DNA from 3 places in the Arthrobacter sedimenti genome. Region 1 is predicted to be linked to each of the others. Evidence: riboswitches for the same ligand, from Rfam matches in the RefSeq annotation. Region 1 holds a riboswitch; each other region holds the start of a gene.
The links. A riboswitch is a leader RNA that binds a small molecule or an ion and turns the genes downstream of it on or off. The one in region 1 is predicted to bind cyclic di-AMP.
Positions count from the first base shown of each region.

Region 2: linked by a shared signal. The riboswitch ahead of ACFO0G_RS08790 (C40 family peptidase) and the one ahead of ACFO0G_RS13560 (glycoside hydrolase family 16 protein) in region 1 are both predicted to bind cyclic di-AMP.
Region 3: linked by a shared signal. The riboswitch ahead of ACFO0G_RS17260 (C40 family peptidase) and the one ahead of ACFO0G_RS13560 (glycoside hydrolase family 16 protein) in region 1 are both predicted to bind cyclic di-AMP.

Region 1 covers NZ_JBHSDQ010000005.1:176,785-180,049, forward strand. Annotated here, with positions in the region: gene ACFO0G_RS13550 (single-stranded DNA-binding protein) at 1-288, opposite strand, end outside; gene rpsF (30S ribosomal protein S6) at 359-664, opposite strand; cyclic di-AMP (ydaO/yuaA leader) riboswitch at 1,043-1,189, shown strand; gene ACFO0G_RS13560 (glycoside hydrolase family 16 protein) at 1,194-2,309, shown strand; gene ACFO0G_RS13565 (glycosyltransferase) at 2,443-3,265, shown strand, end outside.
Region 2 covers NZ_JBHSDQ010000003.1:151,114-154,378, reverse strand. Annotated here, with positions in the region: gene ACFO0G_RS08805 (DUF1810 domain-containing protein) at 1-262, opposite strand, end outside; gene ACFO0G_RS08800 (DNA alkylation repair protein) at 283-813, opposite strand; gene ACFO0G_RS08795 (TraR/DksA family transcriptional regulator) at 810-1,169, opposite strand; cyclic di-AMP (ydaO/yuaA leader) riboswitch at 1,460-1,630, shown strand; gene ACFO0G_RS08790 (C40 family peptidase) at 1,634-2,470, shown strand; gene ACFO0G_RS08785 (protein adenylyltransferase SelO) at 2,581-3,265, opposite strand, start outside.
Region 3 covers NZ_JBHSDQ010000008.1:158,421-161,685, reverse strand. Annotated here, with positions in the region: cyclic di-AMP (ydaO/yuaA leader) riboswitch at 55-266, shown strand; gene ACFO0G_RS17265 (M23 family metallopeptidase) at 278-1,099, shown strand; cyclic di-AMP (ydaO/yuaA leader) riboswitch at 1,228-1,405, shown strand; gene ACFO0G_RS17260 (C40 family peptidase) at 1,560-2,165, shown strand; gene ACFO0G_RS17255 (NlpC/P60 family protein) at 2,328-3,113, shown strand.

The DNA.
Region 1 (3,265 bases):
GCGCTTTTCGCCTTCTTTTGTTTCGTAGGAGCGGCTCTTCAGCCTGCCGGTCACGATGACGCGCATACCCTTTGTCAGGGACTCGGCAACGTTTTCGGCTGCTTCACGCCAGACAGCGGCGCGGAGGAACAGGGTCTCCCCGTCCTTCCACTCGTTGGACTGGCGATCAAAGGTGCGGGGGGTGGAAGCGATGGTGAAGTTCGCTACTGCCGAACCGGACGGTGTGAACCGCAATTCCGGGTCATTGGTGAGGTTACCGATGACCGTAATGGTGGTCTCGCCTGCCATCTACTGCCTCCTTGTTCGATCCTGGGTGAAGAGTGCGTTTCCTGCGGGGTAAAGAATGAAGACGGCTGAATTACTCAGCAACAACCTTCTGCTCTTCGGGGCGGGTGATCTTGGTGCGCATGATGGTCTCGTTAAGAGACAGCTGGCGGTCAAGTTCCTTGGCGGTCTCCGGCTTGGCGGTGAAGTTCACCACGGCGTAGATACCTTCGGACTTCTTCTTGATCTCGTAAGCCAGCCGGCGACGGCCCCAGATGTCAACCTTTTCGATGGTTCCACCATCGTTGGTGATGACGTTCAGGAACTTCTGAAGCGACGGCTCAACGGTACGCTCTTCGACCTCGGGGTCGATGATTACCATCAATTCGTAAGGACGCATATGTGAACCCACCTCCTTTGGGCTAAGCGGTTACGGCATTTCCGTAACAGGAGGTTCATTTGCGATTCCGTGCAATGCCTTGCCGCCCGAACGGAGGCAGGCGCAGCACAGACTTCACTATCTTAGTGCATTTGGACCCGATAGGCGATTTGCGCCTGACTCGAGGCTAGCCGCGTGACGGTCTGAGCAGGCATCCCCGGTGACGCTATGTGGAAAACCGGAAAAAGGGGCCGGATGCCACCAAGTCGGGGCACTTCCCGCAGAACCGCGACGTGAGTCCCGTTACCTAATTGTGATTTTAGGGCCGCATTCGTGTACGGTCGAGCGGGGGCCGCCCCCAGCCGGCCCCAATCCCGGATGACGCCCAGCTCTGCCGCTTCCGGTGATCCACCAAGTTCCAGGCAGAGGCGGGGGACCCAAGTGTCACGGGCCTGGCTTGCGCCTGCCCTGGGGTGAAGCCGCACACGCGGCCGGATGCCTCATCCGAACCCGACAGCTAACTCCGCAGGCGTTGAGAGGTAACTTCCCCATGCCCGCACACCGCAAAAACAGCGCCCACCCAGCGCCCCGTTATCAAAAAGAGACCGCCGCCGACGCCCCCCTTCATCCTTCCACCGGGGCCAAACCAGGCCCCGGGCGGCGGCCCTGGCCCCTCGCTGCCGGTCTCGCCGCAGCACTCCTCGGGGCGGCTTCCCTGGGCCTCGGCCTGGCCCAAAGCACCAACCCCACAGATGTGGCGCGGGTGGCGAGCGCCTCCGACACCGGCAGTGGTGTCCCGGTAAGCGATGTCCCCACGAAGGAACCGGCCGTTGCCCCTGCCCCCGCCACGCCCGCTCCGGCACCTTCCCCGGCTGCCGCTCCTGCTCCGGGCCCGTCCCTCCCCCAGGCTCCTGCCGCGGCAGAGCCGCCGGCACCGGCCGTCCCGTCCGCCCCCGAGGCCCCTATCGCCCTGGCGCCGGCCGCGGCCCAGCTGGCCAGCAGCGGCGCGCCGATGCCCACCGGGGTGCCCGGGAACTGGACCCTGGCGTTTGCCGACGACTTCAACGGCGCCGGATTGGACACCGCCAAGTGGTCCGGCTGCTGGTTCTCCCCCGGCTGCGGAACCATGAACAAGGTCTCCACCAGTCCCGCCAACGTCTCGGTGGCCAACGGAAACCTTGCCTTGGGCCTGGCATCCTCCACTTCCGGCGCGTTGGTGTCGACCAACCCGAAGGGCGGCGCAGGCACGGGCTTCCAGTTCACCACCGGCTACGTGGAGGCGCGCATCAAGTTCCCCGGAAACGCCAATGGCCTCTTCAACTGGCCCGCATTCTGGACCACGGGGCAGTCCTGGCCGGCCACCGGCGAGAACGACATCGCCGAGGTGCTCCAGGCGAAGATGACCGTTAATTACCATTCCACTTCCGGCTCGCAGAACCAGGGCGGCGTCGGCGGGAACTGGGCCAATGAATACCACACCTTTGGCCTGCACCGGATGGCCAACTCGTCGGATGTGTACTTCGACGGCGTCAAGGTCAAGTCCTACCCCACGAATGACGGAAACGCCCCGCAGTACATCGTGCTGAACGTGGGCGCCTCGTCAACGAACCCGGCCTACGGCCCCCAGTCCCAGATGCTGGTGGACTACGTGCGGGCCTGGCAGTAGCCAGCCACGCACCCATGTGATGAAGGACGACGGCGGGACCTCCCGCCGTCGTCCTTTCGCTTTTCCTGTGGTTTCCCTCAAGGTTGCCTAAAGCAACCCTTCCCCCCTTGATGTGATCCATTACACTCTTGCAATGAAGCTCCTGTACGTGACGGAAAGCGTGCCCAACCGGGATCCGGAACTGGGGGATGGCAGCTCCATGATTCCGTACGAGGTGATCCTGCACCTTCCCGCCGATGTTGCCGTCACGCTGCTGACTTTCTCCGGTCCCGTTCCGGTCCCGGCAGCCATCAGGAACCGGTGTGAGACGGTGTACGAACTGGCACCGCGGGAAGAACTATCGGCCTTCGTGCGGTCCCTGGGCGGCCTCACCGGCCTGGGAAAACAGCGGCGCGCCACACCCTCCGCCCGCGCTGCCGCCGCCCGCCTGTCCGCCGGCCAGGACGCCACGCTGATCCACGGACCGCACGCCCTCTTCCTGTCCCACCACATCACCGGGCCGTTAGTGCTGCAGACGGTGGACCCCTGGTCCATCCGGGCCGGCATGGACACCGCCATCGCGCGGACGTTCCGGCCCGCCTACCGGCTGCGTGAAGAGTTGGCGGCACGCGCTGAACGGCAGTTGCCGGCAAGAGCCCGGCTGCTGACCGTCGGGGCGCAGGACGCTGCCGCGTGGGCCGCCAAGCTGGGCAGGCCGGTCAGGAGCATCCCCAACGGAACGGAAGTGGCAACAGGACCCCGCAGGAGGCGGGATGTACCCGTGGTGTGTTTCGCGGGCAGCCTCAACTACGCCCCCAATGTGGACAGCGCCGCTGTATTGGTTGAAAGAATCGCGCCCCAGGTGTGGCGGGAGGTGCCGGACGCCCGCTTCGTCATCGCGGGGCGCCGGCCCACACCGGCCGTGCAGGCACTGGCCGGCCCACAGGTGGAAGTCCTGGCCAACGTGCCCTCCATCC
Region 2 (3,265 bases), on a different contig from region 1:
CGTGGTTGGCCAGGGCCAGGGCGCATTCCAGGAGCCGCGGGCCCAGCACGTCGTGGTCCAGGTAGGCGCGGGCCTCAGCCAGTGAGGAGATGGCGTATTTGCGGGACGTTGCACTCTGCCCCAAACCGGAAATCTGCGGGAAGACGAACCACATCCAGTGCCCGGATTTCCTCCCGACCTGCAGCTCCCCCAGCGCCTGGTCATAGGTACCGCCGCTGTCTTGCGCGGCAACAAAACGGTCAAGGTCAAAGTGCTCGTTCATGTGGATCTCCCGGTTTAAGGTCAAAGGGTCAAATCGTTGTCGAGGGCGGCTGCCGCCTCCTGAAGCTGCGGGTCGGGGTCGTCCCGCCACCGGGCCAGGACCACACCGGCCCGGTGGCGCTCGCGCTCCCCGAGGCCGGACAGCAGCGGCACCAGGACGTCGGCAAGGAGAGGTTGGGTCAGGTCAGCGGCCTGGGCGGAACGCAGGAAGCCTTCGAGCCGGGTCAGGTCCGAGTGCCGAAGCAGCCGCACCCTTGACTGCAACAGCACCACCGCCGCCAACCGGCGCTCAAACACCGGGCGGGAGCCGGGCCTGGGCTGTCCCCACAGGGCGGAAGCAAGCATCACCGTGGCGTCGTGGTCCAGGTCCTTGAATTTACGCAGCGTGTCGCGCACCGTGCCGCGCACCGCTCCGATGGAAGAGCCATAAGAGTCCAGCGCCCAGCCCAGCCGGTTCCCGACGTCGTCCGCCCGATACCAGGCGCCTTCGTTCTGGAGGGTCCGGTCAACGAACTCCACCGCGGCGGACACCACCTCCGCAGGGCCGGTCATCGTCCCCGGCCGGACGAGGCGTGCCGGATACAAAACGGCGTCCACGGCCGCGCTTCCAGCCTGCCCTCCGCAATGGGTTCACCGCATACTGCGCAGGCGCCGTAGGTCCCCGCGGCCAGGCGGGTCAACGCCGCGTCAATCTGGTCCAGGCCGGCCGAGCTCTGCTTCAGGAGCGCCGAAGCCTGTGAGAGCTCGAAGGCGATCGTGGCCCCTTCGGGATCGTGCTCGTCATCGACGTTGGAGTCCTGCCGGGCCGAATTCGCCGCGTCTATGTCGGCCCGCAGCGCCGGCAGCAGCTCCAGCCGCCGCGCCCGCTCCTCTTCGAGCAGCACGCGGAACCGGTCGAAATCTGGCATGTAATCAGCCTAGCGGTCCGACCGGGAACCGTCGGCATGGAAACGGCCCGTGCCGTGGGGCCAGCAGCATCCCCCTCGCGCCCGTGTCCGCACCGTTACCGGGCTGCACGCCATGGCTATTAGCCGAGCTTAAACCCGGGACGGAGGTAACATCCAAACGTTTGCGGAATTCGAGAGCGGGACCTCGTATGTTATCCAAATGTGACAATGCCGCCGCATGTGGGTTATGGTCTTCAGGTGTCCCTCTCAGTCGGGACATTCCCATCAGTATGCCGAGCCCTGCCGCTGATCATGGGATACAACCGCTCCAGCTGGCAGGGACGGGGGAACCAAGTTTCCGCGGCCACTTGTGGCCTTGGGGTTAAGTCGATAGCGCCTCCGTCCGTTACGGGGATGCTTCCGGCCGGGTATCTCCAGCCCGAACCCGACAGCTCACCCCGCAGGCATGGGAGAGGCGATCAACCGTGTCAAAAAATTCCACCCCTGCCCGTCACCGCGCAACTCCGGCCCGCTCGATTGTTCTCGAGGGCCTCGCCGTGACAGCCAAGTCCCAGGCCCGCTCGCTGGGCCGCCCCGCGCTGGCAGTTGCTGCAGCGTCCGGCATTGCCTTCGGCGTCGGCGCCCCGGCCCACGCCGGTGTCACCGGCCCGGACACCACTGAAAAGACCAACGTGCAGGCCTACTCCGCACCTGCCGCCCCCGTTGCGGCAGCGGCAGCAGGAAGCGTCCACACCGTAGTTTCCGGCGATACCCTCGGTGCCATCGCATCTGCTTACGGCGTCAGCCTGAACGATGTCCTGGCCGCCAACGGCCTGGGCCTGTCCTCGGTTATCTACCCGGGCGACCAGATCCAGATCCCCGGCGCCGGTTACACCGCCGCACCGGCTCCGGCTCCGGCAGCAGCGCCCGTGCAGACTGCAGCCGCCGCTCCGGCCAACACCGGCATGAACATGTCCTACGCCTCGGCCACCCCCGTATCAGCCCCCAGCGGCACGGGCACCGGCGCTGCCATCCTGGCGAACGCCTACAGCCAGCTGGGCGTGCAGCAGGACTGTACTGCCATGGTTGAGAAGGCGCTGCGCTCGGTGGGCAAGTCCGTTGGCGATCTTGCCCCCACCCAGTTCTTCCAGTACGGCACCGTGGTCAGCGCTCCTGCTCCCGGCGACCTGATCATAACCTCCGGCCACGTGGGCGTTTACGCCGGTAACGGCCAGGTTGTCAGCGGCGGCGTGAACGGCTACGACACCCAGGTGCACTCCATCAGCTGGCTGGGCGGCTACTCAGCAGTCCGCGTCGCCTAGTCTTCGCGCAACCGAAGGCGCGCATCCGCGCAGGCATTGAAACAGGAGGGCGGCAGCCGGTACACCGGCTGCCGCCCTCCTGTCGCATCTGCCCTCCGCATCCGCAGCTGTCAGGTCCCGCAGAAGGTCATGTAGCTGCCGAAATCTTCAGGGGCGCCTTCCGCGTAGCGTTCCAGCCCGGACCGCTCGGTGAAGGGATCGCTGACTGCCTCCAGCAGCTGCTGCAAGGGTGCCAGGGTTCCGCCCGTGGCAGCGGCCAGCGCCTCCTCCACAAGGTGGTTCCTGGGGATGTACGCCGGGTTGACGCTGTCCATCAGCTCCGCGTCCGGTTCAAGTGCCTGCCACCGCTCCGCCCAGGAATCGAACGCGGCCAGATCAAGAACCATGCCGCGGACCGGGCGAAGGTCGCCCCGGGCCGCCTTGCCAAGGTTACGGAAGAAGAGGGTGTAGTCCACGGGGCCGTCTTTCAGGATGTCAATGGCGCCGTCCACCAGCGCGGACGTGGTTTCCCCGTCACTGCCCCCGCCGCTGCCAAGGCCGAGCTTGGCATTCATCCCGCTGGTCCACGCCCTGCTGTATTGCCCCCGGAAGCCGCCAAGCACCTCCACCGCCGGGCCAACCGCCTTCTCCTGGTCTTCGTCGATGAGCGGCAGCATCGCCTCGGCGAGCCGGGCAAGGTTCCATTCGGCCAAAACCGGCTGGTTGGCGTAGGCGTAGCGGCCGCTGACGTCGATTGAACTGTAGACGGCGGCGGGATTGAACGCGTCCACGAACGCGCACGGGCCGTAATCGATG
Region 3 (3,265 bases), on a different contig from region 1:
CAGTCGTTGAAACTTAAGCGTTACCTGATCCGGAGCCGAGCTCTGCCAGCGGGTCAGGTGCACGAGTCGTTACTGGCAGAGGCGGGGGAACCACAATCGGCAGCGGGGGACTGCCTTGGGGTGAAGTCCGTCAGCAGCAAGCCTCTCCAGTGAAGGATTCTTCCGGGAATATCCCTGCGCAGAAGCTTGCCCTTGGCGGGCCGGGTCTTTGATCTCTCTGACCCGAATCCGACAGCTAACTCCGCAGGCTTCTCCAGAGAGGAAACCCTTCTTGACCATGCAGACCCCCCGGGGACGCCGCCGTGCTGCCGGCCCCCCTTCGGCACCGCGGGTTGTCGAAGATGCCGCAGCGGAGCGCCCCCGCGACCTCCATCGCGACGCCCGCCGCCGCCGGGGTCCATTCCGCCAGATGACGGAGTTTGCAGCCGCCAGCGGCATAGGCCAGAAAGCCGGCATGGCCCTTGCTGCCACCGGCCTGGTTCTGACTGTGACTGTGCCCGCCACAGGTCCCGTTATGGCCACTGACGCCGCCGGCAGCGCCCCGGTCGCAGCCTCCTCCGTCACGCCCCAGCCCCAGATTTCAGCAGATATCGGTGCCCAGATCGACTTCAGCCGCTCGGCAGTGGTGACCCAGGCCGATCCGGACGGAAAGCTGAAGCAACTCCTGAGTGCCCAGTCGGCCGGCTCCGTGACGCGTGCCGCGTCAGCCGGCACCCTGGCCGCACCGCTGGCCTCGCTTGTCACCGCTTCCCCCTTCGGTTACAGGGTCAGTCCCATTACCGGGGGGTCGGGCGACTTCCACAGGGGCCAGGACTTTGTGGCGCAATGCGGGACCTCCGTCCTGGCGGCCGCCACCGGTACCGTGACCTTCGCTGGCTGGCATCAGTTCGGCGGCGGAAACCGGGTGGTTATTGACCATGGAAATGGGCTGGAAACCACGTACAACCACCTGTCATCCTTCAACGTCAAGGTGGGCCAGACCGTGTCCCGCGGGGACGTTGTGGCCCTGAGCGGCACCACCGGCGCGTCCACCGGCTGCCACCTGCACTTCGAGGTCCAGGTCAACGGCGAAGTGGTCGATCCCATGGGCTGGTTGTAACCGAATGATTGTCCACTCTCAGATCGCCGTGACTCGCCGTGACCTGAATGTGACATTGAAACAAAACTGCTGTACCGTCTAACTCGCGTCAACTTTTCCGAAGTTGACGCTCTTGAGTGGATTGCCTAACTCTGCCACCGCTCAAGGTCCGTTCGCATTTCATCGTCTGGCAGGGGCGGGGGAACCAATTTCGGCCTTCTTCCAGAAGGCCTTGGGGTTAAGTCACAAGCTTCCCAGGAAGCAGCGTGGCCGGGTGACTCCCATCCGAATCCGACAGCTCACCTCGCAGGCATTGGGAGAGGCTACCTTCGTGTCTTCACGCCATCATTCTGCGCGCCACCGTGCGCAAACGGTTCGCACCAGCCCCTTGGATGCCGTTTCCAAGGCCGTAAGTGCAAATGCCGGGACCGTAGGCCGCCAGGCTGCCGTTGTGGCAGCCGCATCGGGCCTCATCCTGAGCATGGGACTGCCGGCCACCGCTGCCGACACCACTGCCGGTGTCTCAGCGTCCACCGAGTCCGGTTCGGCCCAGACGGCCCTCGCCGTCACCGCTGCCCCCACTGCCACGGTTTCCTTCGAGCGCCCCGTGGTGAAGACCACCGCTGCTCCGAAGGTGGAAGCGGTGCGCACCCAGTCCACCGACACGGCGAACGGCGCAGCCACTGCTGCCGCTGCCGCCGGCCAGGACGCCTCCCCGGTCACCAAGACCGCCGAGACCGTGTCCTCCGCGTCCACCTCAGGCATCGCAGCCATCGCCTACACCGGCATCGGCCACTCGTACGTCTGGGGCGGCACCAGCCCCGTCACCGGTTGGGACTGCTCCGGTTTCGTGCAGTGGGTGTACGCCCAGGCCGGTATCAGCATTCCCCGCACCAACGCGTGGAGCATCATGAGCCCCACCTCCACCCCGCAGCCCGGTGACCTGGTTGTCCAGAACGGTGGAGCGCACGTCGGCATCTACGTCGGCAACGGCATGATGATCAGCGCACTCAACCCCTCACAGGGCACGCTGCTCCACTCGCCTGCAGCCACCGGTAGCTCGTCGTACTACCACCTCAATAAATAGTTCTTGGGCTCCATGCTCCAAGGGCTATTTCTTTGCCCAAAGCTTCTTCGCTAGAAACCACATCCCCGTTCGGGACGCGCCGGCGTACCCCCAAGATGCCGGCGCGTCTACCACCCTTTGCCTGCCTACATGCGGTCGCAAGGAAAACGAAAGAGAGAACTGATGACGACTCGTGCTACCGCACGGCACCGCGCCGAGGTCACCAAGACCAACTCGATCGCAGTCATTGCCAAGGCTGTCAGCGACAACGCCGGCGGCATGGGCCGCCAGGCCGCTGTCATTGCCGCAGCTTCCGGCCTGGTCCTGACCAGCGGCATTGCCGCGAATGCCGCCGACGCGAACGTCAAGCGCGACTCTGCTCCTGCCTCCGCACTGGAAGTTGAATCCGCGGTCGACGCCCCGATTTCCGCAGCTTCCACCATTGCCATCAGCTTCGAGAAGCCCGCCGTGACCACCACGCCGGCGCCCGTCGTCGAGCCGGAGCCGCAGGTTGAAGTGCAGGAAGCTGCCCCTGCTCCCGCCGCTGAGCCCGCTGCCCAGCCCGTTGCTGCTCCCAAGGTCACGGCCAAGGTTGCCACCGCTGCTGCCCCGGCCGCTCCTGCGGCGCAGGCTTCCGCCAGCGGCAAGGGTGCCGCAATCCTCTCCGCCGCCTACGCCCAGCTCGGTGTCCACCAGGACTGCACCATGCTGGTGACCAACGCCTTGGCCGCAGTCGGAATCCACTTCCATGACTGGCCCGCCGGGTACCTGTCCCTCGGTGACACGGTGCCTGCCTCCCAGGCCCAGCCCGGAGACCTCATCTACTACGCCGATGGTGGTGGAGGAATGGCACACATCGCTGTCTACGCCGGAAATGGCATGGCCGTCCATGGAGGCTTCAACGGCAACGACACCGTGGTCTTCAGCGCAAACGTGGGCTCCGGACCGGTTTTCATCCACGTCAGGTAAGCACCTCGCGTGCGGCACAGGCAACAGCCGGTGCCTACCGTCAAAGGACCCCCGCCCTCCCGGCGGGGGTCCTTTGCGTTTAAAGCAGCTCCAGGCCGGCCGGGGATGACTGCCCGGCGTCGCCTTTTCCGGCACGGCATCCGGGCGGCGAT